DNA from 3 places in the Bradyrhizobium septentrionale genome. Region 2 is predicted to be linked to each of the others. Evidence: riboswitches for the same ligand, from Rfam matches in the RefSeq annotation. Region 2 holds a riboswitch; each other region holds the start of a gene.
The links. Region 2 has a riboswitch for ZMP and ZTP ahead of HAP48_RS10135 (serine hydroxymethyltransferase). Riboswitches for the same ligand answer to the same signal wherever they lie in the genome.
Positions count from the first base shown of each region.

Region 1 (6,816 bases), 2.9 Mb from region 2:
GTCGGCAGATGAGCCGGCCACGGTGGGCATGGCGACCGCCCCGCCGGCGATTGAGTCGGCGAAGCCGTCCGAGTCCGGCGCCGAACGGTCGCCGCTGGAGAAGCTGCGGATCGCCTCGCAATCATGGCGGCGCGGCGGGCTGGGCTCGAAGGCGCTGGTGACCCTGACGCTGCGCAACGCCAATGATTTCGCGGTCAAGGACATCGAGATCGCCTGCGCCTTCATCCGCCGCGACGGCAGCCCCCTGACCGAGCGCAAGCGGCTGATATCGGACACCATTGCCATGAAAAGCCGCAAGACCTACTCGCGGATGCTGATCGGGTTCGTCAACGTTAACGCAAACAAGGCGAAATGCTCTGTCGTGACCGCCAGCCGCGTTTAATCCCCATTCCCGAAAAAGTGACCGGGAATTGACTTGGCGGGTGAACCGTAACGGCCAGGCAGGAACTAACTAATAAGCCGACCGTTAGAGAACGACCCGGGAGCGCGATGGCGTCTGTCCGGGTGATCATGCGCAAACGATGAGTTCGTTGCGCGATGACTGATGTCGTCGCGCCAAGATGAACCGCGCCCGTAGCGCGGGGGGAGCTACCAAATGCCTGTGGCGCGTTATTTCCTGTACATGGGTGGTGTGCTGCTCGCGCTGCTCTTCGTCGTCAACCTCGTGGTGCCGCAAGAGGCCGTGGTCACCAGCCAGGGCCTGTCGTCGCCCGGTGTCGACAAGACCATAGTGCGCATCAAGTCGACCCAGAAATTGCCGGAGCGGGTGGTGTACGACACCAGCGTGCCGGCCATCGTTCCGCCGCAGGTGAACGCCGTGGCCGCTGCAGCCCCGCCGGCTGACCGCGATGCGTCGGCGCAGTCCCGCGTCCGCAATACGTTCGCCCAGTTCATTCCGCCGGAGAAGGCTGACGCGGGCAAGGGGCCGGTCGTGGCCGAAGCCAAGCCGGCTGAGCAGCCGGCGCAGGCCCAGCCGCAGGCACCGAAAAAGCGCAAGGTCGCGCGGGTCCACTCCCATCCCCAGCAGCCGATGCGGCTGGCGCAGCCCGGGATGTACCAGCCCTATCGCATCGCGCAGCAGCAGCCGCGCATGGGCTTCTTTGGCGGCTTCGGGACCTGGTAAGCGGGATCTCCGTAGCCCACTCGATACGCCGCCGCGAATGCTCGCGGCGGCATTTTCATGTCCGCGATATCAGGCCGGTCGCCGGGCGCCGATTGCGCAGGTGCCGCGCTACGCGGCTACCGCGGCAGGCGCGGAATCTTGTCGGCAAAACCGTTGTAACAGGTCAGCCGCTCGTCCTCTTCCTTGACGAACCGGCATTCATTGACGCCCTTGGCAGGCGCCGCCTTCGGCTTGGGCTGCGGCTTGAAGATCTCGTCGTAGCAGAGCAGCCGCTCCTTGGTGGCGTCGTCGATGTCGCCGCAGGCCTGGAGCTTCTGCGCGACCGATTGCGGCTTGCCGGGCGCTGGCGGCTTCTCGCCCTTCTTGGCCGCCGGCTTCTTGCCGACCTGGACCAGCGGCTTGTCGCCGATCATGGGCTGGGCGGCCGCTGCCGGCTTGTCGGCCGCGGCAGGTGGGGTGGTGCCTTGGGCAAGCGCGGCAGCCGGATACAGGAGCGCCAGCGCGAGAATGATCTGTCTCATGTCGAAATGTCCGAAATGGCGTGATGACCGGAAAGGAGCCGCCGGGACCGGAAAAGCCCGGCAAGCGCCGAGGCTTAGCGCAAGTTTTACTTGAATCCTACCCCCAGACGTTGCTCACCCGGCATCGATCCACCGGCAAAAAGCAGGGCAATTCGTCGGCGGTTGGCTCGCCCGGCGTCGTGATTTGCCTTTGCCAGGCCGGGCGGGTATGACCGCGCCATCTGCGCGACTGGCGCTTGGATGGACCACCATCGGGGAGCGCAGAGACTGAACGCCGCGCGCCTGGGCACCGCTTCGAAACGGAGGTCCCATGACGGCGAATATTCTCGACGGGCATGCACATGCCCAAATTGTCGTCGATCAGGTTGCAAGCGAACTGGACCGGCTGCCCCGCGCACCGGGGCTGGCGGTCGTGCTGGTTGGCTGTGACCCGGCGAGCCAGATCTACGTGCAGAGCAAGGTCAGGATGGCCGAACGGCTCGGCCTGCGCGGCGAGGTCGAACGCCTGCCTGATGACGCCAGCGAGGCCGATCTGCTGGCCAGGATCGAGGCGCTCAACGCGCGCGACGATATCGACGGCATCCTCGTCCAGCTGCCGCTGCCGGCCCATGTCGACGCATTGCGCGTGATGGCTGCGGTCGATCCCGCCAAGGATGTCGACGGCCTGCATGCCCTCAACGCAGGCCGGCTGTTTCACGGCGACGATGCGCTGGTGCCATGCACGCCGCTCGGCTGTCTCCGCCTGATCAAGTCGATACGGCCTGATCTCACCGGTGCGCATGCCGTGGTGATCGGCAGCTCCAACATCGTCGGCAAGCCGATGGCCGCGTTGCTGCTCCAGGAGCAGGCGACCGTGACGCAGACCCACATCCACACCCGCGGCATCAGCAGGATCTGCCGACAGGCCGATATCCTGGTCAGTGCGGTGGGGAAGGCCGGCCTGGTGCGCGGCGACTGGATCAAGCCGCAGGCCATCGTCATCGACGTCGGCACCACGCGCGTCAAGAAGCCCGACGGCGGCTACACGGTGTGCGGCGATGTCTCCTTCGACGAGGCGGTGCAAATCGCGGGCGCGATCACGCCGGTGCCGCGCGGCGTCGGCCCGATGACGATCGCCTGCCTGATGGAGAACACCGTGAAGGCGGCCAAGGCGAGGGCGGCACGGCTGCAATAGCGCGGCATGTGTGCTGCGTTGGGCGAGCGGCCGATGCCGCTCGCGCAACTGATCGCGTCCGGGCGTCTCGCGCGAAGTCGATGACGTAGGAGGTCATGGAAAGCCCGCAGCGATCGTCTATCGTCACGGTACTATGGCGCAAACGCCACAAGGCTAACTTAGGATACTTTTGTTGGGCGCAGTGCGTCCTCAACAGCACAACGCCGCCCGCTTAAAATTCCTGCGGTCGGCGCTGGCTCTAGCCCCAAGGAGGAAATGCAAAATCCTTGGCAACTAGGAGTCAGCATGAACGGCCGAGAGGTTCATCACCCAATCGGGTTATGCCGGATGCGTTTCTCGCTGTCACGAAACTGCAACGCAGCTTTGGTGGAATTGTCGCTTAGCCTGCGGGTTGGATCACCAGCGCGGGCAAGGCGGGGTCACTCTGTTACGCGGCTGAGTGGCCCCGCTCGCGCGGTCGCATTGGTTGGATCGTAAGCCGATAAGCGATCAGATTGGTGCCGTCATAGGCTTCAAGTAGATGGTCGCAAGCTAGGCAATGATACTCGCCCTTGGAGCCCGGTTCGGACCAAAGCTCCAAGCGTCGGAAGCCCGCGCCGCAGATTGGGCACGTTACGTCTGTTTTCTTCATCGCACTGACCCCAATCCCACTTGGGTATCAGTTTATCGAAACTTGCGCGGCAGAACTATGTTTAAGTCTTGTGACAGATTGGTCCCTTATGCCCGATATTTTGATCAATTGCCCAGAGACGGGGAAGCCCATTCAGACTGGTTTGGACACGGAGACTGTCATTCTTGAGACGCTGCCCAGCGTCTCGCTTCCTGTCGAGTGTCCGCACTGCGGTCGAGTGCATTACTGGAAACCAGCCGAGGCTTGGGTCTGGCAGGGTGGGAAGCCCGCACCGCACTGAATTGCTAGATGTCCTCCAGTACGACCTGTTCAAGCTCTAGGACCGCAACGCACGCAAGAAACACATGTATTCCCCCGGGGGATCGTACCCTGAGGGCGCGAGAAGTCTCTGCAATCGCCCGGGGGCATGCGCGGCCCTTTGTGGCGTTTGCGCCGTACCGTATCGTGGTGCCGTAAAGCGGAGGCGCGCGATGCTGTATGCGGAAGATCTCACCGAAGGCCAGACGTTCCAGCTCGGCAGCTACACGATCGGCGAGGCCGAGATACTTGCGTTCGCCGGCAAGTATGACCCCGTGCCGATCCACACCGATCCCACTGCGGCTGCGGCGGGTCCGTTCGGTGGCTTGATCGCAAGCGGCTTCAACACCATTGCGATCTATCAGCGCCTCGTCGTCGAGGCGATCTGGAGCAAGGTGGCGGGGATCGTCGGGCGGAGCCTGGAGATTCGTTTGCCCAGTCCGGTCCGCCCGGGAGCCACGCTGACCGGCCAGTCGCAGATCCAGAGGATCACCATCAGGCCGGAGCGGCGCGACGCCGTCGTGATCTTCAGGACGGAGCTGGTCAACGACGAGCAGCGTCCCGTCCTCGTCGTCGTGCTCGATGCTTTGATTCACATGCGGCCGGCCGCCAAGGAGCGGGCGTAGCCGGGATGAGCCCACGGTAATTCGGGTAACTGCTTCCCACGCGTCATTGCGAGCGAAGCGAAGCAATCCATGCTTCCACCGCGGAGGCATGGATTGCTTCGTCGCTACCGCTCCTCGCAATGACGGACAAGCGACGGGGTCGGGACATGTACCTTGCATTACATGGTACCTTGCTATATATAGCTCCCAACACCCGCAGGAGTTCGATGGCGGAATCGACGATCCAGGTTCAGCTCAAGAAGGGAGCGCTCGAGATGTGCGTGCTGGCGCTGCTGGCCCGTGGCGAAAGCTATGCCTATGAGATCGCGAGCACGCTCGCCTCACGCATCGGCATGGGCGAGGGCACGATCTACCCCTTGATGCGCCGCATGCAGGATGACGGGCTGGTCGATACGCGCCTCGTCGAGTCGAGCAGCGGCCCGCCGCGGAAATATTACCGGCTGACGCCGGCGGGACGCGCGGCGCTCACCGCCCAGAAACGCGAATGGCAGGCGTTCACGGACGCGGTCGATCAGCTGCTCGGAGAGCGCAAATGAACCGGGCGGCGTTCCTGCGACGTCTCTCCGACGGGTTGGCCGGCCTGCCGGCGCGCGAGGCCGAGGACATCCTCGACGACTACAGCGCTTATTTCGACGAGGGTGTTGCGGCGGGACGCAGCGAAGAGGACGTCGCGGCCGCGCTCGGCGATCCCGCGCGGCTGGCGCGCGAGCTGCGCGCCGAGACCGGCCTGCGCCGCTGGGAGAACGACCACAGCCTGCGCAATTCGGCCTCGGCGCTGCTGGCGCTCGGCGGTCTTGCCGCGGTCGACATTTTCTTCCTGTTGCCGCTGCTGTTCGCGGCGCTGCTCACCGTGCTGATCCTCGGCCTCGTGATGTTCGTGCTCGGCATCGTCGGGATCGGGCTGTTGCTCAGCGTGTTCAAGCTCGCCGCGGTTGCGTCGATCGCCAAGCTGGTGCTGCGCGCGGTGGCGGGCGTTGGGCTGATTTCCGCCAGCGCCGGAATTGCGATGCTGCTGCTGTTCGCCGTCAACGCCGCGGTCGGCAAGCTCGGCAGCTATGCGCGCCTGCACTACCGATTGCTCAAACCCGAACAGCACGCCGGCTGACGATGCCGGCATCAGGAGGATGGTGATGAAGCGCATGATGCAAAGTCTCGATCCAACGACCAAGCTCGATCGCCGCAGCGTCCTGGCCGGGCTTGGCGCGAGCCTGATCGCGCCACGGGTCGCGTCAGCGCAACCGACGGCCGATGAGATAGCGCGCCGCCTGACGCAGGCCGAGAGTGCCGGCAGGATCAGCGGCCTGCATGCACTGCTGGTGACCCGGGGCGGCAGGCTGGTGTTCGAGCATTACGGCAAGGGGGACGATGAGGCGGAAGGCCGCGGGCCGCTGGCAAACGTCGTGTTCGGCCCTGATGTGCCGCACGATCTGCGTTCGGTATCGAAGAGCGTGATCGGTCTTGCCTACGGCATTGCGCTTGCCGCCGGCAAGGTGCCGCCGCCGGAGGCGAAGCTGTACGACCAGTTTCCGCAATATGCCGACCTTGCGCGCGAGGCGGGCCGCGACCGCATCACCATCCATCACGTACTGTCGATGACGCTCGGCCTCGAATGGGACGAACTCACCGTTCCCTATGGCGACGATCCGCGCAACTCGGAGATCGCGATGGAGGCGTCGCCCGATCGCTTCCGCTTCATCCTGGAGCGGCCGATTGTTGCCGAGCCCGGCACCAAATGGACCTATTGCGGCGGCGCGACCGCGATCCTGGGGCGCCTGATCTCGAACGGCACCGGCGAGGACTTGCTGGCCTACTGCCGCCGCGTGCTGTTCGATCCGTTGGGATTTGGTCCTGTCGATTGGGCGAAGGGGGTGGGCGACGGCCAGTATCGCGCGGCTTCGGGCCTGCGCCTCTTGCCGCGCGACCTCCTGAAGATCGGCGAGCTCGTGCGCGCCGGTGGCGCGTGGGGCGGCCGGCAGATCGTGCCGCGCGACTGGCTGACGCGCGTGCTCGCGCCGGCGGTCGTGATGGAGAATGGCGGCCGCTACGGCTACCAATGGTATCTCGGCGCGTCCTTCGCTGCAGTATTGCCGCATCCCGAACGCTGGGCCGCCGGCATCGGCTGGGGCGGTCAGCGCCTCTATGTATTCCCCGCACTCGACCTTGTCGTCGCGCAATACTGCGGCAATTATGACAAGCCGACGGCCGAACAGCGGCGCATCAATGATGCCATCATCGATGAGGTGGTGCTATCAGGCATCCTGGCCGCGCACCCATAACGACGCGGACGTCGGCTTTGGGGTCTAGGCAGACATTTTTGCTCAACCAGAGCATTGCCGGTTTTGACTCAAAGCGGAAATTGGATGTTTGGCTAGAAAAAGTCTTCGGTTGGAAAAAGATCGTCGCCTTCAATGCATTTTGAGAGGAAGATCGCAAGCCCTAGTACC
Region 1 covers NZ_CP088285.1:8,627,618-8,634,433, reverse strand. The annotation lists gene HAP48_RS43510 (hypothetical protein) at 1-382, shown strand, start outside; gene HAP48_RS43505 (hypothetical protein) at 596-1,123, shown strand; gene HAP48_RS43500 (hypothetical protein) at 1,240-1,644, opposite strand; ZMP/ZTP riboswitch at 1,860-1,939, shown strand; gene HAP48_RS43495 (bifunctional 5,10-methylenetetrahydrofolate dehydrogenase/5,10-methenyltetrahydrofolate cyclohydrolase) at 1,955-2,818, shown strand; gene HAP48_RS43490 (MaoC/PaaZ C-terminal domain-containing protein) at 3,920-4,372, shown strand; gene HAP48_RS43485 (PadR family transcriptional regulator) at 4,579-4,908, shown strand; gene HAP48_RS43480 (DUF1700 domain-containing protein) at 4,905-5,477, shown strand; gene HAP48_RS43475 (serine hydrolase domain-containing protein) at 5,503-6,648, shown strand.
Region 1: it holds a riboswitch for ZMP and ZTP, as region 2 does, so the genes downstream of both, HAP48_RS43495 (bifunctional 5,10-methylenetetrahydrofolate dehydrogenase/5,10-methenyltetrahydrofolate cyclohydrolase) here and HAP48_RS10135 (serine hydroxymethyltransferase) in region 2, are expected to answer to the same signal.

Region 2 (6,816 bases):
GGCGTGACTGCGCCGGTCGTGATCAAGAAGTATCATCTGGAAGGCGATCGCCTTCGCGAAATCGGCGCGCTGACCGTGCCGGCGGACGTGGCGGTGACAAGCTTCAGCTCCAAGTCAGAATTGTCGCTTCATTTGTCGCCCGACGGCAAGGCCGTGACATTCATGGGCTATGACGCTGCGGTGAACGAGCTGGACGTCTCCAACTCCAATTCGCCCAGCCATGTCGATCCCACCAATCCGGACACCAGCGTGCATGCACGCGTGGTCGCGGAGCTGGGCTTCGACGGATCACTGCACCGGACCAAGGTCAACGTTTATAGCGGCGACAATGGCCGCGGCGCGATCCGCGCCAACAAGGTCAATGGCACCCAGGCCGACCAGTATTTCACGGTCGGCAATGCCGGAAACGGCAGCGGCACCCAGCCGGTGCTGATCGTCAATGACACCGGCGTTCAACTCGCGACGCCGGGCAGCGATGGTTCTGACACCGTGGTTGGCGTGCAGCAGGGAACGCCCGGCAGCAAGAACGGCTTTCAGTTCGGCTTCTCCGTCGGCCAGCTCGGCTTTGCCGCGGACAAGTCCGGCAAAGACGACAATTTCCGCGGCCTCGCGATCTCTGACAACACGCTCTACGTAACCAAGGGCAGCGGAAGCAACGGCATCAACACCGTCTATCAGGTCGGCGCGCCGGGAGTGCTCCCGACCCGGGATACGGCCGCCGCGACGACGTTCGGCATTCTTCCGGGTTTCCCGAGCAATCCCGCGGTGAACTCCGGCGCGAACGGCTTCTATCCCTTCGGCATCTGGTTTGCCAATGCGACGACGCTTTATGTCGCCCAGGAAGGCGACGGCAACCTGGCCGACGCGGCAACGTCACCGACGGCGGGCCTTCAGAAATGGGTCTATGCGAACAGCAGCTGGAGCCTTGCTTACACGCTGCAGAAGGGGCTGAACCTCGGCACGGCCTATCATGTGAAGGGATATCCGACCGACCCGGCAACAGGCGGCCTGCGCAACATCACCGGCCGCGTGAACCGCAACGGCACCGCGACGATCTTCGCCGTGACGTCGACGGTGAGCAATTCGGTCGAGCCCGGCGCCGATCCGAATCTGGTGGTCGCCATCACGGACAAGGTGGCGGCGACGGCGCTTCCGGCGAATGAGGCCTTCGATGTCGTCGTGCCGCCGGCCTTCGGCATGGTCTATCGCGGCGTGTCGTTCGCTCCCGTCAATTGCGATGGTGATCATGGCCGGATGAAGGACCATGGCCGCGCCAATGACGACGGCAAGGACCCGCAGGACGATGTCTGCGGTCCGACCAGGATCGCGGCGGGTCACTGATCGTCTGCCGTGACGTGAGCCCGTGCCGGCTCCGTGTGCAAGGCGGGTGACGCGGCCGGCGTCACCCCCCGCGTCTCGCAAACCGTCATGCCCGGGCTTTTCCCGGGCATCCACGCCTTGGCTGCTTGCACCGCGGGATCTGTTGGTGTCGTCGGGGCGGGATTGGCAACCAGCCGGGTTCTGCTAGGCTGCAACAGTTCTTGTCATCAACAGCAACGCTGGTGAACGACGATGAAACTGGTTGCTGCGACGGCCGTCATCCTGATCTGGTCTTGCCTTCCGGCGACAGCGCAGCAACGCGCCGCCGCGCTCTACGCGCAACGCTGCGCGCAGTGCCACGACAGCGGCAACGCGGATAGTCGCGTGCCGAGCCGCGCCGCGCTGCAGGCAAAATCGTTCGACGAGGTTCTGGGTGCGATCACCACGGGCGCGATGGCATCCTTCGCGCAGGGGCTGACCGGTGACGAGCGCGCGGCGGTCGCCTCGCTCGTCACCGGCAAGGCCGCGTCGCATGCGTCGACCGGGAACGCAGGCCAATGCGCCCCGAGCGAGGCCGGCTTTCCGCAGCCGACCGATGGGCCAGGGTGGAACGGTTGGGGCGCGGATCTCAACAACAGCCGGTTTCAGCCGGCGGCAACGGCTGGCCTCACATCAGATGAAGTCCCTCGGTTACGTCTGAAATGGGCGTTCGGATTCCCGAACACGTCCACCGCCTTCGCTCAGCCGACCGTCGTCGGCGGCCTGCTGTTCGTCGGCGGCGGCGACCGCAAGGTCCACGCCCTCGACGCCAAAAGCGGATGCACCCGCTGGGTGTTTCCGACCGAGGCGGCGGTCCGCACCGCGATCAGTTTTGCCCCGCTGGACAACGGCCAGCCCGCGATCTTCTTTGGCGACGTGTTCGCCAACGTCTACGCCGTGAATGCTGCGACCGGCGCGCTGATCTGGAAGAGCAGGGTCGACGACCATCTGGCCGCCCGGATCACCGGCGCGCCCGTCTTCCATTCCGGCGTCGTCTATGTCGGGGTTTCGTCGATCGAGGAGGCCACGGGGTCGCGGCCGACCTACCAATGCTGCACGTTTCGCGGCAGCGTCGTTGCGTTGAAGGCCGAGACCGGCGCGCAGATCTGGAAGAGCTACACCATTCCTGAAACGCCGCATCCGACCAAGACGAACGCCATCGGCACCCAGCTGTTCGGTCCGGCCGGAGCGTCGGTCTGGTCCGCGCCGACGATCGACGTGCAACGCGGGGCGCTCTATGTCGCGACGTCGAACAGCTATGCCGATCCGGCGACCGATACCAGCGATGCCGTCCTCGCATTCGATCTGGCGACCGGCCGGATGCTTTGGCATCAGCAGGCCACGCCCAGGGACAGCTTCGTCGTTGCGTGTTTCGGCACCGACCAGTCGAACTGTCCTGACAGCCGCGGTCCCGATCATGATTTTGGACAATCGCCCATCCTGGTGAGCCTGCGTAGCGGGCAACGCGTGCTGGCGATCGGCCAGAAATCCGGCGTGGTCCATGCGCTGGATCCCGACAATGAGGGCAAGATCCTGTGGCAGACGCGGATCGGCCAGGGCGGCCCGTTGGGCGGGACCGAATGGGGCTCGGCTGCGGACCAGGACCGTATCTATGTCGCCAATTCGGACGTGCGGTTTCTAAGGGACGGCACGAGGCGTCTGAACTCAAGCGAAGGCGGCGGCCTGTTCGGGCTGGATCTCGCGACCGGGAAGATCACGATGCAGGTGGCGCCGGTGGCCTGCGGCGACCGCCCCCAGTGCAGCCCGGCGCTGTCGGCCGCGATCACCGTGATTCCCGGCGTCGTGTTCTCGGGCGGCGTGAGCGGCTTCTTGCGCGCCTATGCGACCGATGACGCACGGCTGCTTTGGGAGATCGACACCGCCCGCGACTACACTACGGTGAATGGCGTCTCGGCCCGTGGCGGTGCCATGGACGGACCGGGTCCGATCGTTGTGGATCACATGCTGTACGTCAATTCCGGCTACGCGCAGTGGAGCGGATTGCCCGGCAACGTTCTGCTGGCCTTCGAGGTCGGCAATCCCTGATGCGCCGGTGTGCCGCCGATCAGTTCGGTCCGGAGGCGGACACCACGCCCGGAACAGGAAAAGCCCGGCACATCTCGGTGCATTCTGACCTGAGGCGCGCGACGACCGTATCGTCTCCATTCGCCTGCAGCGCCGCCGCGATGAACCCGCCGATACGATGCATTTCGGCTTCTCCCATGCCGCGCGTGGTCGCCGCCGGTGTCCCAAGGCGAACGCCGCTCGGCCGCAGCGGCGGGCGCGGATCGTCCGGAATGACTTGCTTGTTCGTGGTGATGGCGATGGCATCGAGCACGTCCTCGGCCGCTCGCCCGTCCAGTCCGACGGATGCTGCCGTATCGACGACCATCATGTGATTGTCGGTCCCGTCGGTGACCAGCTTCATCCCGCGCTCCATCAGCGCGCCGGCAAGCGCCTTCGCGTTGCGCAAGACCTGCCGTGCGTAGGCCTGGAAATCCGCCGTCGCCGCCTTCCTGAGCGTCACGGCAATCCCCGCCACGACGTTCATGTGAGGTCCGCCCTGCAAACCGGGAAAGACCGAAGCATCGATCCGGCCGGCATGTTCCTTCCGGCACAGGATGATCCCGCCGCGGGGGCCGCGCAGCGACTTGTGGGATGTCGTCGTCATGACGTCGAAGCCGGCATCAAGCGGATTGCGCATGACGTCAGCGGCAACCAGTCCGCCATAATGGCTCACGTCAGCCATCGTCAGCGCGCCGACCTCGTCGGCAATGCTCTTGAACGCCGCATAGTCCAGGTCGCGCGGATAGGAGCTGTAGCCGCACAACACCATCTTCGGGCGCGCTTCACGCGCCATCGCGCGCAATGCGTCGAAATCGATCGCGCCGCCGTTTGACGGCGCCGTCTTGTAGCGAATGAAGTTGAACAGGCGCCCCATGTGGGACACCGGCGCGCCATGGGTGAGATGACCGCCATGGGACAGGTCCATGGCGAGAATGGTGTCGCCGGGATTCAGTAGGCCGAGATAAACGGCCTGATTCATCGGTGACCCGGAAAGCGGCTGAACGTTGGCGTGCCCGGCACGAAACAGCGAGCAGGCCCGCTGCCGCGCGAGGTTCTCGATGTTGTCCGTATACTGCTGGCCGCCGTAGTATCGGCGTCCCGGATATCCTTCCGAATATTCATTGGTGAAGACCGATCCGAGCAGTTCGAGCACCTCCGGGTAGGTGTAATTCTCGGACGGAATCAGTTCGACGCCGTCCTGCTGACGGCGCTCTTCGCCCGCAAGGGCGGCGGCGATCTCTTGATCGTTGATGGACAGTTCGTTGCGAAACGACGGCATGCTCGGGCTCCTCAACACGCTGTTTTTCCAGCAGATGGGTTGCCCAGGCGATCGGCGTCGTACCCTTTGCGCTTCACCGTGGTCAATTCCACGTTGGCTCGCCAGTCGCGCGAAAGGACGAATGAGCACGGAGACTCTTCGTAGAGCATAACTTAGCCGACCGGCGGACCTTTCGCAACGACCAGTTCAATGACCGCGAATAAGGGCGATGCCACTTTCGCGGCCGACGCCGGCAGGCATCATGCCGCCGAACGGCATCATATAGCTGAAGGCGCGCAAGGTGTTCACCCGCACGGTGCCGGCGAGCAGCTGCTTGTCAGAAGAGCCGATCATCGCGAACCAATGGGCCACCTTCTACACCGGCGGCTTTGCGTTTAAATTGCCGCTACGGAGGTGTATGATAGATCAGTCGTAAGTGCATTCAACAGCGAACCAAGCAATTGCTGATCAAGCGTCGAAAACTGATGACCGTTGGTCCGATCAAAACGGACAAAGGCGAAGACAGCGTCTTCGCCCATCCCTCGTTCTACGCTGAATTCGCACCGCGCGACGATCAGGCCGCCTTTGTGGACTCGATCTATATCCTGAAAGACCGGGGCCGGCTGACGGAAAGCCGGATATCGTTCGCTTCCCCGCTCAAGGAGCTTGCCTTCGTATTCCGGGAAGGCGATTCGGCCGGCAAAGTGGTCTTCAACGAGCCGAGCCTCAATTGCAGAAGAAAAGGAAGGGCGTTCTTCGGTTGGATCGTCGGCGTCAAGTTGAAACCGAATTGCCCGGGAACGCCGAGCGTCCACAATCCGACGATCGTCGCGTGTCGCGATGCGCTGGCGCGAATCGTCCGGGACAGTCCATCGTGCTTTGACATCCTCGACAGCGTGGATCTGATGTTACTCGCGCTCGCGCGGAAGGCGAGGCCCCCCTCGATCCTGGGGTGCGACCCGCTGGATGCGCCGCATGGCCGGGTGAGCGACCTGGCGGGCCATATCGGTAAATCGGTCCGGACGCTGCAGAGGCGAGTGCGAACGTCGACCGGTTGCCCGCCCAAGCGTTTTCTTGCCGTGCAGCGGTTCCGTCGCTCGGTCTACGAAATCGCGGCGGGAGGCGATGGTCTGTCGGGGATTGCATCTGATCTCGGATTTTCCGATCAGGCCCACCTCACCAGAGAGTTTCGGCGACACGCCGGTGTCACGCCCGGGGCGTTCCGGCAGGCGTGGGGCAGGCCCCGTGCGCAGGCTGTCCGATTTCTTCAAGACGCCGAACGATCCTCGCGTCTAGTGATGGCGGTGTGGCCACTCGGGACCACGACCGAATCCGGTTGAGCAGGTTCGCCCTTCACGCTGGCAGGTCGCGGGCCGTCGCCTCGATCCATCGTCAGACGCGGGCAGCTCAGAATGATCATCGACGCCTGGATGCAGCATCCGAATCCCGCTTGGATCGGGGATCCGATGTTCGAGTCGTTGCGTCGGTGGAGACCCGGCAAATGGTCGGAAACGGCGCCCCCTATCGGAGACACGCTTGCCGAGATGGATCGTGCAGGCGTTTCTATGGGCATGCTCTGTGGCTGGCACGGTCCGGGCGGGCCGATGATCAGTAACGACGAGGTCGCCCAACACTGCCAGGCTCACCCTGACCGCTTCGTTGGAATCGCTTCGGTCGATCTCTTCCGCCCGATGGACGCGGTACGAGAGTTGAGGCTGCGCGTGAAGAGAGACGGCTTTAAGGGACTACGTATTCTGCCCTGGGTGTGGGGGCTGCCGCCGGACGATCGCCGGTACTATCCTCTGTTCGCGGAGTGCTGCGAACTCGATATCCCGTTCTGCACGCAGGTCGGACACGCGGGGCCTCTGCGCGAATCCGAACCGGGGCGTCCCATTCCCTATCTCGATCGTGTCGCGCTCGAATTTCCCGAGCTTCGCATTCTCGGCGGCCATATCGGCGTCCCGTGGCTCGGCGAGATGTTATCGCTGGTCATGAAGTACCCGAACGTCTTCATCGACACATCGGCCTACAAGGTCAGCCGCTACCCGTCCGATCTCGTCGGGTATATGCGCGGCAACAAAAGGCATCGGGTTCTCTTCGGATCCAACCATCCCTTCTGGCCCGCAGGTGAG
Region 2 covers NZ_CP088285.1:1,727,736-1,734,551, reverse strand. The annotation lists gene HAP48_RS10145 (hypothetical protein) at 1-1,341, shown strand, start outside; gene HAP48_RS10140 (outer membrane protein assembly factor BamB family protein) at 1,573-3,405, shown strand; gene HAP48_RS10135 (serine hydroxymethyltransferase) at 3,425-4,705, opposite strand; ZMP/ZTP riboswitch at 4,740-4,824, opposite strand; gene HAP48_RS10130 (hypothetical protein) at 4,892-5,056, opposite strand; gene HAP48_RS10125 (helix-turn-helix domain-containing protein) at 5,146-6,024, shown strand; gene HAP48_RS10120 (amidohydrolase family protein) at 6,097-6,816, shown strand, end outside.

Region 3 (6,816 bases), 4.6 Mb from region 2:
GGCGAGGTCAACACGCTGGTGAATTCCGACGACATCAACCTGTTCGAGATCGCCGACCAGCTGATCGCCGGCAAGATCGATCACATCGACCAGAGCTTCCGCATGCGGCATGTCGGCGGCCACTGGATCTGGCTGCGCGTGCGCTGCGAGCTCAGCTACGCTGCGGCCGGCGGCGGCCTGCATCTGATCGGCATCGCCATCGACGTCACCGAGCAGAAGAGCCTCGCGGAAAAGTCGGTCGAAGCCGACCTCCGGCTGCGCGACGCGATCGAGACCATTCCGGAGGCCTTCGTGCTCTGGGACGCCGAGGACCGCCTCGTGCTCTGCAACTCGCACTTCCAGCGGCTGCACAAGTTGCCGGACTCGGCCGTCAGCCCCGGCACCTCCTACGAGACCGTGATCGAGGTCGGCAGCATGCCCGAGGTGCGTACCCGCCTGCACGAGAGCGGCGTGCCGGCGCCCGGCGCGCGCACCTTCGAAGCGCAGCTCGACGACGGCAGCTGGCTGCACATCAGCGAACGCCGCACCAAGGACGGCGGCTACGTCTCGGTCGGCACCGACATCACCCGCATCAAGGCGCACGAGCAGAAGCTGGTCGACAACGATCTGCGCCTGCGCGCCACCGTGATCGACCTGCAGCGCTCGCAATCCGAGCTGGAGCGGCAGGCGGTCGAGCTCGCCGACCTTGCCGAGAAATATTCGCAGGAAAAGACCCGCGCCGAGGACGCCAACGCCGCGAAGTCGAAATTCCTCGCCAATATGAGCCACGAGTTGCGCACGCCGCTCAACGCCATCATCGGCTTCTCCGAGATCATGGGCAGCGGACTGTTCGGCACGCTCGGCTCGGACAAGTACCAGGAATACTGCCACGACATCCTGACATCGGGGAAATACCTGCTCGAGGTCATCAACGACATCCTCGACATGTCGAGGATCGAAGCCGGCCGCATGAAGTTCGACATGGAGCCGCTCGACCTCTCCGGCATCCTCGCGGAATCCCTGCGGGTGGTCTCCGGTCGCGCCGAGCACAAGGGATTGTCGCTGGAATCGGAGATCGAAAGTACGATCTCGGTTGTCGCCGACCGCCGCGCCGTCAAGCAGATCATCGTCAACCTGCTCTCCAACGCGGTGAAGTTCACGCCGGACCACGGCCGCGTGCTGGTGCGCGGCCAGATGCTGGACGACTCGATCGTGCTGCTGATCGCCGACAGCGGCATCGGCATCGCGCCGGAATCGCTGCGCCGGCTCGGCAAGCCGTTCGAGCAGGTCGAGAGCCAGCTCACCAAGAGCTACCAGGGCTCGGGCCTCGGGCTTGCGATCGCGCGCTCGCTCACCAATCTGCATGGCGGCTCGATGCGGCTGCGCTCCAGGCTCGGCGTCGGCACCGTCGTCCGCATCACGCTGCCGCGCGATCCGCGCACCCTGCAGAGCAAGCTGCCGGAGGCGGCGTAAGGCAAATCCCGGCGGCGTGGGCGGCTGCAGCGCAAACGATGCCGCCAATGCATGACGGAGCTTCGCGGATCGCGATTGTTGGCGCGGTCGAAAGCTGCTATTCAGCTACCCTCTCGCGCGACTGGCGACCTTGGATGGAGCACCATCGGGAAGCGCGGAGCAACCTGCCGTTCGCCTGGGCAATCGGGACATCCCGATCAATCGCTTCCTGCAGGAGCTGCCCATGCGCACGTCGATCACGATCACCGGCCTCACAACATATGGCTATCACGGCCTGTTCGAGGAGGAACGGTCGCTCGGCCAGAGATTCACGTTCGATATTTCGGCAACGCTGCGCGAGGTACGGACCCATCGCAGCGATGATCTGGATTGCTCCGTCAGATATGACGCCGTGGTGGACGAAGCCGTGCGCATCGCGTCCTCGCGCAAATTCCAGACCCTTGAAGCGCTCGGCGAGACCATCGCGGCCGGCCTGCTGCGGCGCTTCGCGCTGATGGAAACCGCGACGGTCGCCGTGGCGAAATCGAGCCCGCCAATTGCCCACACCATCGAGCGCGTCGGCATCCAGATCAGCCTCGGCCGGGTCGATCTGGAAATCGAACCTGACAACACGCGCATGGTCACCGCCTGATGACGGACCTCCCGGCCTGCGGGAGCGAGGTTCGACGGCCGCGCGACGCTACGACGGCTCCAGCGTCGGCGCGACCTCACGCGCAACCTGCACCAGGGCCGCGATCAGCGGCGTCATCGGATCGCGCTGCGGGATCACCATGCCGATGCTGTAGTCCACGACCGGATCGACGATCGGAATGCTGCGCACGGCATCGGCAAGACCGAGCGTCTCGGCGAGCTTGGCCGGCATCACGCTGGCCCAGCGGCCGGTCTTCACATGGGTGTACAGCACCAGCAGCGAATTCGAGGTCAGCGTCGGCGTCGCCTCCGCGCCGACCGAGGTCAGCGCACGGTCGATGATGCGGCGGTTCTGCATGTCGGGCGTCAGCAGGCAGAGCGGCACGGTGCCGACTTCCTTCCACGTCACCTGTTTGCGGTCGCCGAACATCGCGTCGGGCGCCGTCAGCAGCCGGTAGCTCTCGTTGTAGAGCGGGATGGTGCGGACCTTGCCGATCGGCTCGTTCTCGATATAGGTCAGCCCGGCGTCGACCTCGAGATTTTCCAAGAGGCCGAGCACGTCGGCCGACGTGCAGGACTGGATGCGGAAGCGCACATCGGGATGACGCGCCCGGAACGGCGTGGTGAGCGCGGCCACCATGCCGAGCACGGTCGGGATCGCCGCGATCCGGATCTCGCCCGACAGCTTGTCCTTGAGGCTGTTGATCTCCTGCTTCATCGCCCGCGTATCGCCGACGATGCGCCGGGCCCAGTCGAGCGTCCGCTCCCCTTCCGGCGTGAAGCCCTGGAAGCGGGAGCCGCGCTGCACCAGCATCACGCCGAGGATCTCCTCGAGCTGCTTGAGGCTGGTCGACATGGTCGGCTGAGTGACGCCGCAGGCCTCCGCGGCCCGGCCAAAATGCCGCTCCTTGGCCAGCGCCAACAGAAGTTCCAGCTTGTCGATCAAGGATCAAACCCCATCGGAAAAACGGTGTCCCAACACTGTCACACGTACCACGACCGCGGCGCGATCCCCAATCCCAATACGCGACGGAAGTGCGTGATTCCAGACCATTATTGCGATCCTAAATGGTCCGATTGCGCAACGCTATTAATCGCGTTTCGCAATCGCCGCATGAGACAGCTTTATTGATGTTTCGAAGGATTCCAATGCAGATGTGCAAAGCAAAAAACTGGATCGTGAGATGCGCGAATGACGGTGCGATACGAACCCTGGGACGCGGCGCGCGGCGCTGACATCATCGCCGAACATGCCGGGCTTGAAGGCGCCACGCTGGTGATCCTGCATGCGCTGCAGGAGGCGTTCGGCTACGTGCCGGAGCCGGCGATCCCGATGGTCGCCGAGGCGCTCAACCTGTCCCGCGCCGAGGTGCACGGCGTGTTCACCTTCTACCACGACTTCCGCAAGCAACCGGCCGGACGCCACGTCCTCAAGCTGTGCCGCGCCGAGGCCTGCCAGGCTGCCGGCGGCGATGCGTTGGCGGCGCGTGCGGAGGCCAAGCTCGGCGTTTCGCTGGGACATACCACGGCCGATGAACGCGTGACGCTGGAGCCGATCTACTGCCTCGGGCTGTGCGCCACCGCGCCGTCGGCGATGCTGGATGGCCGCGTGGTCGGCCGGCTCGATGAGGCACGAATCGACGCGCTGGTCGCGGAGGCACAGCGATGACGATGCGGATCTACATCCCCCGCGATGCAGCGGCCGTCGCCGTCGGCGCCGACGATGTCGCGCTCGCCTTCGAGCAGGCTGCCACCGCGCGTGGCGCCGCGGTCGAGATCGTCAGGACCGGCTCGCGCGGGCTGTGCTGGCTGGAGCCGATGGTCGAGCTTGCGACCGCCCAGGGCCGCGTCGCGTTCGGCCCCGTGACCACGTCTGACGTCCCTGCCCTGCTCGATGCGATGGCCGGCAACGGCCAGCATGCCCTGCGGCTCGGTGTCACAGACGAGATCCCCTGGCTGAAGCGCCAGACCCGCCTGACCTTCGTGCGCTGCGGCGTGGTCGATCCGCGCTCGGTCGACGACTACCGCGCCCATGGCGGCTACAAGGGCCTGGAGCGGGCGCTGACGCTGACCTCCGACCAGATCCTGGCCGACGTCACCACCTCAGGCTTGCGCGGCCGCGGCGGCGCCGGCTTCCCCACCGGCATCAAATGGAAGACGGTGGCGCAGGCCAGCGCCGACCGCAAATACATCGTCTGCAACGCCGACGAAGGCGACAGCGGCACCTTCGCCGACCGCATGATCATGGAAGGCGACCCCTTCGTCGTGATCGAGGGCATGACGATCGCGGGCATAACGGTCGGCGCCACCAAGGGCTACATCTACATCCGCTCGGAATATCCGCATGCGGTCGCGGCGATGAACGCGGCGATCGCAGCCGCCCGGCGCGCCGGCTTGCTCGGCAAGCGAATCGGCGGCTCGGCGCATGAGTTCGATCTCGAGGTGCGGGTCGGCGCAGGCGCCTATGTCTGTGGCGAGGAGACCTCGCTCCTGGAAAGCCTCGAGGGCCGCCGCGGCATCGTGCGGGCGAAGCCGCCGCTGCCCGCGCACAAGGGCCTGTTCGGCCGCCCGAGCGTGATCAACAACGTGCTGTCGTTCGCGGCGATCCCCTTCATCCTCGACAACGGCGCCAAGGCTTACGCCGATTTCGGCATGGGCCGCTCGCGCGGCACGATGCCGATCCAGCTCGCCGGCAACATCAGATATGGCGGGCTGTTCGAGACCGCGTTCGGCGTCACGCTCGGCGAGCTCGTCGACGAGATCGGCGGCGGCACATTCACCGGACGCGAGGTGCGCGCGGTGCAGGTCGGCGGTCCGCTCGGCGCCTACTTCCCCCGCGCGCTGTTCGACACGCCGTTCGACTATGAGGCATTTGCGGCGCGCGACGGCCTGATCGGCCATGGCGGCATCGTGGTGTTCGACGACAGTGTCGACATGGCGAAGCAGGCGCGCTTCGCCATGGAATTTTGCGCGGTCGAATCCTGCGGCAAGTGCACGCCGTGCCGGATCGGCTCGACGCGCGGCGTCGAGACCATCAACAAGATCATCAACGGCGACCGCGTCGCAGAGAACCTCGCGGTGGTCGAAGACCTCTGCAACACCATGAAATTCGGCTCGCTCTGCGCACTCGGCGGCTTCACGCCCTACCCCGTGCTGAGCGCATTGAAACACTTCCGGGAAAATTTTGGCGGAGATTTAGGTCCCGCACCGGCCCGGCTGCAGGCCGCGGAATAGCAAGGAGATCACGATGTCGCTGATCCAGGAAACCGATTTCGGTACGCCAAAATCCAAATCCGAGACGATGGTCACGCTGACCATCGACGGCAATCAGGTCACGGTGCCTGAGGGCACCTCGATCATGCGCGCGGCGATGGAAGCCGGCACCCAGATTCCAAAGCTCTGCGCGACCGACATGGTGGACGCGTTCGGCTCCTGCCGGCTCTGCCTGATCGAGATCGAAGGACGCGCCGGCACGCCGGCCTCCTGCACCACGCCCGCGATGAACGGCCTCGTCGTGCACACCCAGACCGAGCGGCTGAAGAAGCTGCGCAAGGGCGTGATGGAGCTCTACATCTCCGACCATCCGCTGGACTGCCTGACCTGCGCCGCGAACGGCGACTGCGAATTGCAGGACATGGCGGGCGCGGTCGGCCTGCGCGACGTGCGCTACGGCTATGAGGGTGAGAACCACGTCTTCGCCAAGTCGCACGGCTGCGAAAACGACAACTGGATGCCGAAGGACGAATCCAATCCGTACTTCACCTACGATCCCTCCAAGTGCATCGTCTGCTCGCGCTGCGTCCGCGCCTGCGAAGAGGTGCAGGGCACCTTCGCGCTGACGATCTCCGGCCGCGGCTTCGACAGCCGCGTCTCGCCCGGCATGAGCGAGAGCTTCCTCGGCTCCGAATGCGTGTCCTGCGGCGCCTGCGTGCAGGCCTGCCCGACCGCGACGCTGACCGAGAAGTCGGTGATCGAGATCGGCCAGCCCGAACACTCGGTGGTCACCACCTGCGCCTATTGCGGCGTCGGCTGCGCTTTCAAGGCCGAGATGCGCGGCGAGGAAGTGGTGCGCATGGTGCCGTGGAAGGACGGCAAGGCCAACCGTGGCCATTCCTGCGTCAAGGGCCGCTTCGCCTGGGGCTACACCACCCATAAGGAGCGCATCCTGAAGCCGATGATCCGCGAACGGATCGAGGATCCCTGGCAGGAAGTGTCGTGGGACGAGGCGTTCAACTTCGCCGCCGCGAAGTTCAAGGGCATCCAGCAGAAATACGGCCGCGACTCGGTCGGCGGCATCACCTCGTCACGCTGCACCAATGAAGAGACCTATCTGGTGCAGAAGCTGATCCGCGGCGGCTTCGGCAACAACAATGTCGACACCTGCGCCCGCGTCTGCCATTCGCCGACCGGCTACGGCCTGTCGCAAACCTTCGGCACCTCGGCCGGCACGCAGGATTTCGACTCGGTGGAGGACACCGACGTCGTGATGATCATCGGCGCCAACCCGGCCTCCGCCCACCCGGTGTTCGCCTCGCGGCTGAAGAAGCGGCTGCGCCAGGGCGCCAAGCTGATCGTGCTCGATCCGCGCCGCACCGAGATGGTGGAATCGCCGCACGTGAAGGCGCTGCATCTGCCGCTGATGCCCGGCACCAACGTCGCGGTGGTCACGGCGCTCGCCCACGTCATCGTCACCGAAGGGCTCGTCAACGAGAGCTTCGTGCGCGAGCGCTGCGA
Region 3 covers NZ_CP088285.1:6,330,102-6,336,917, reverse strand. The annotation lists gene HAP48_RS31835 (PAS domain-containing sensor histidine kinase) at 1-1,452, shown strand, start outside; ZMP/ZTP riboswitch at 1,560-1,640, shown strand; gene folB (dihydroneopterin aldolase) at 1,676-2,083, shown strand; gene HAP48_RS31825 (LysR family transcriptional regulator) at 2,132-3,028, opposite strand; gene HAP48_RS31820 (formate dehydrogenase subunit gamma) at 3,275-3,751, shown strand; gene HAP48_RS31815 (formate dehydrogenase beta subunit) at 3,748-5,316, shown strand; gene fdhF (formate dehydrogenase subunit alpha) at 5,330-6,816, shown strand, end outside.
Region 3: it holds a riboswitch for ZMP and ZTP, as region 2 does, so the genes downstream of both, folB (dihydroneopterin aldolase) here and HAP48_RS10135 (serine hydroxymethyltransferase) in region 2, are expected to answer to the same signal.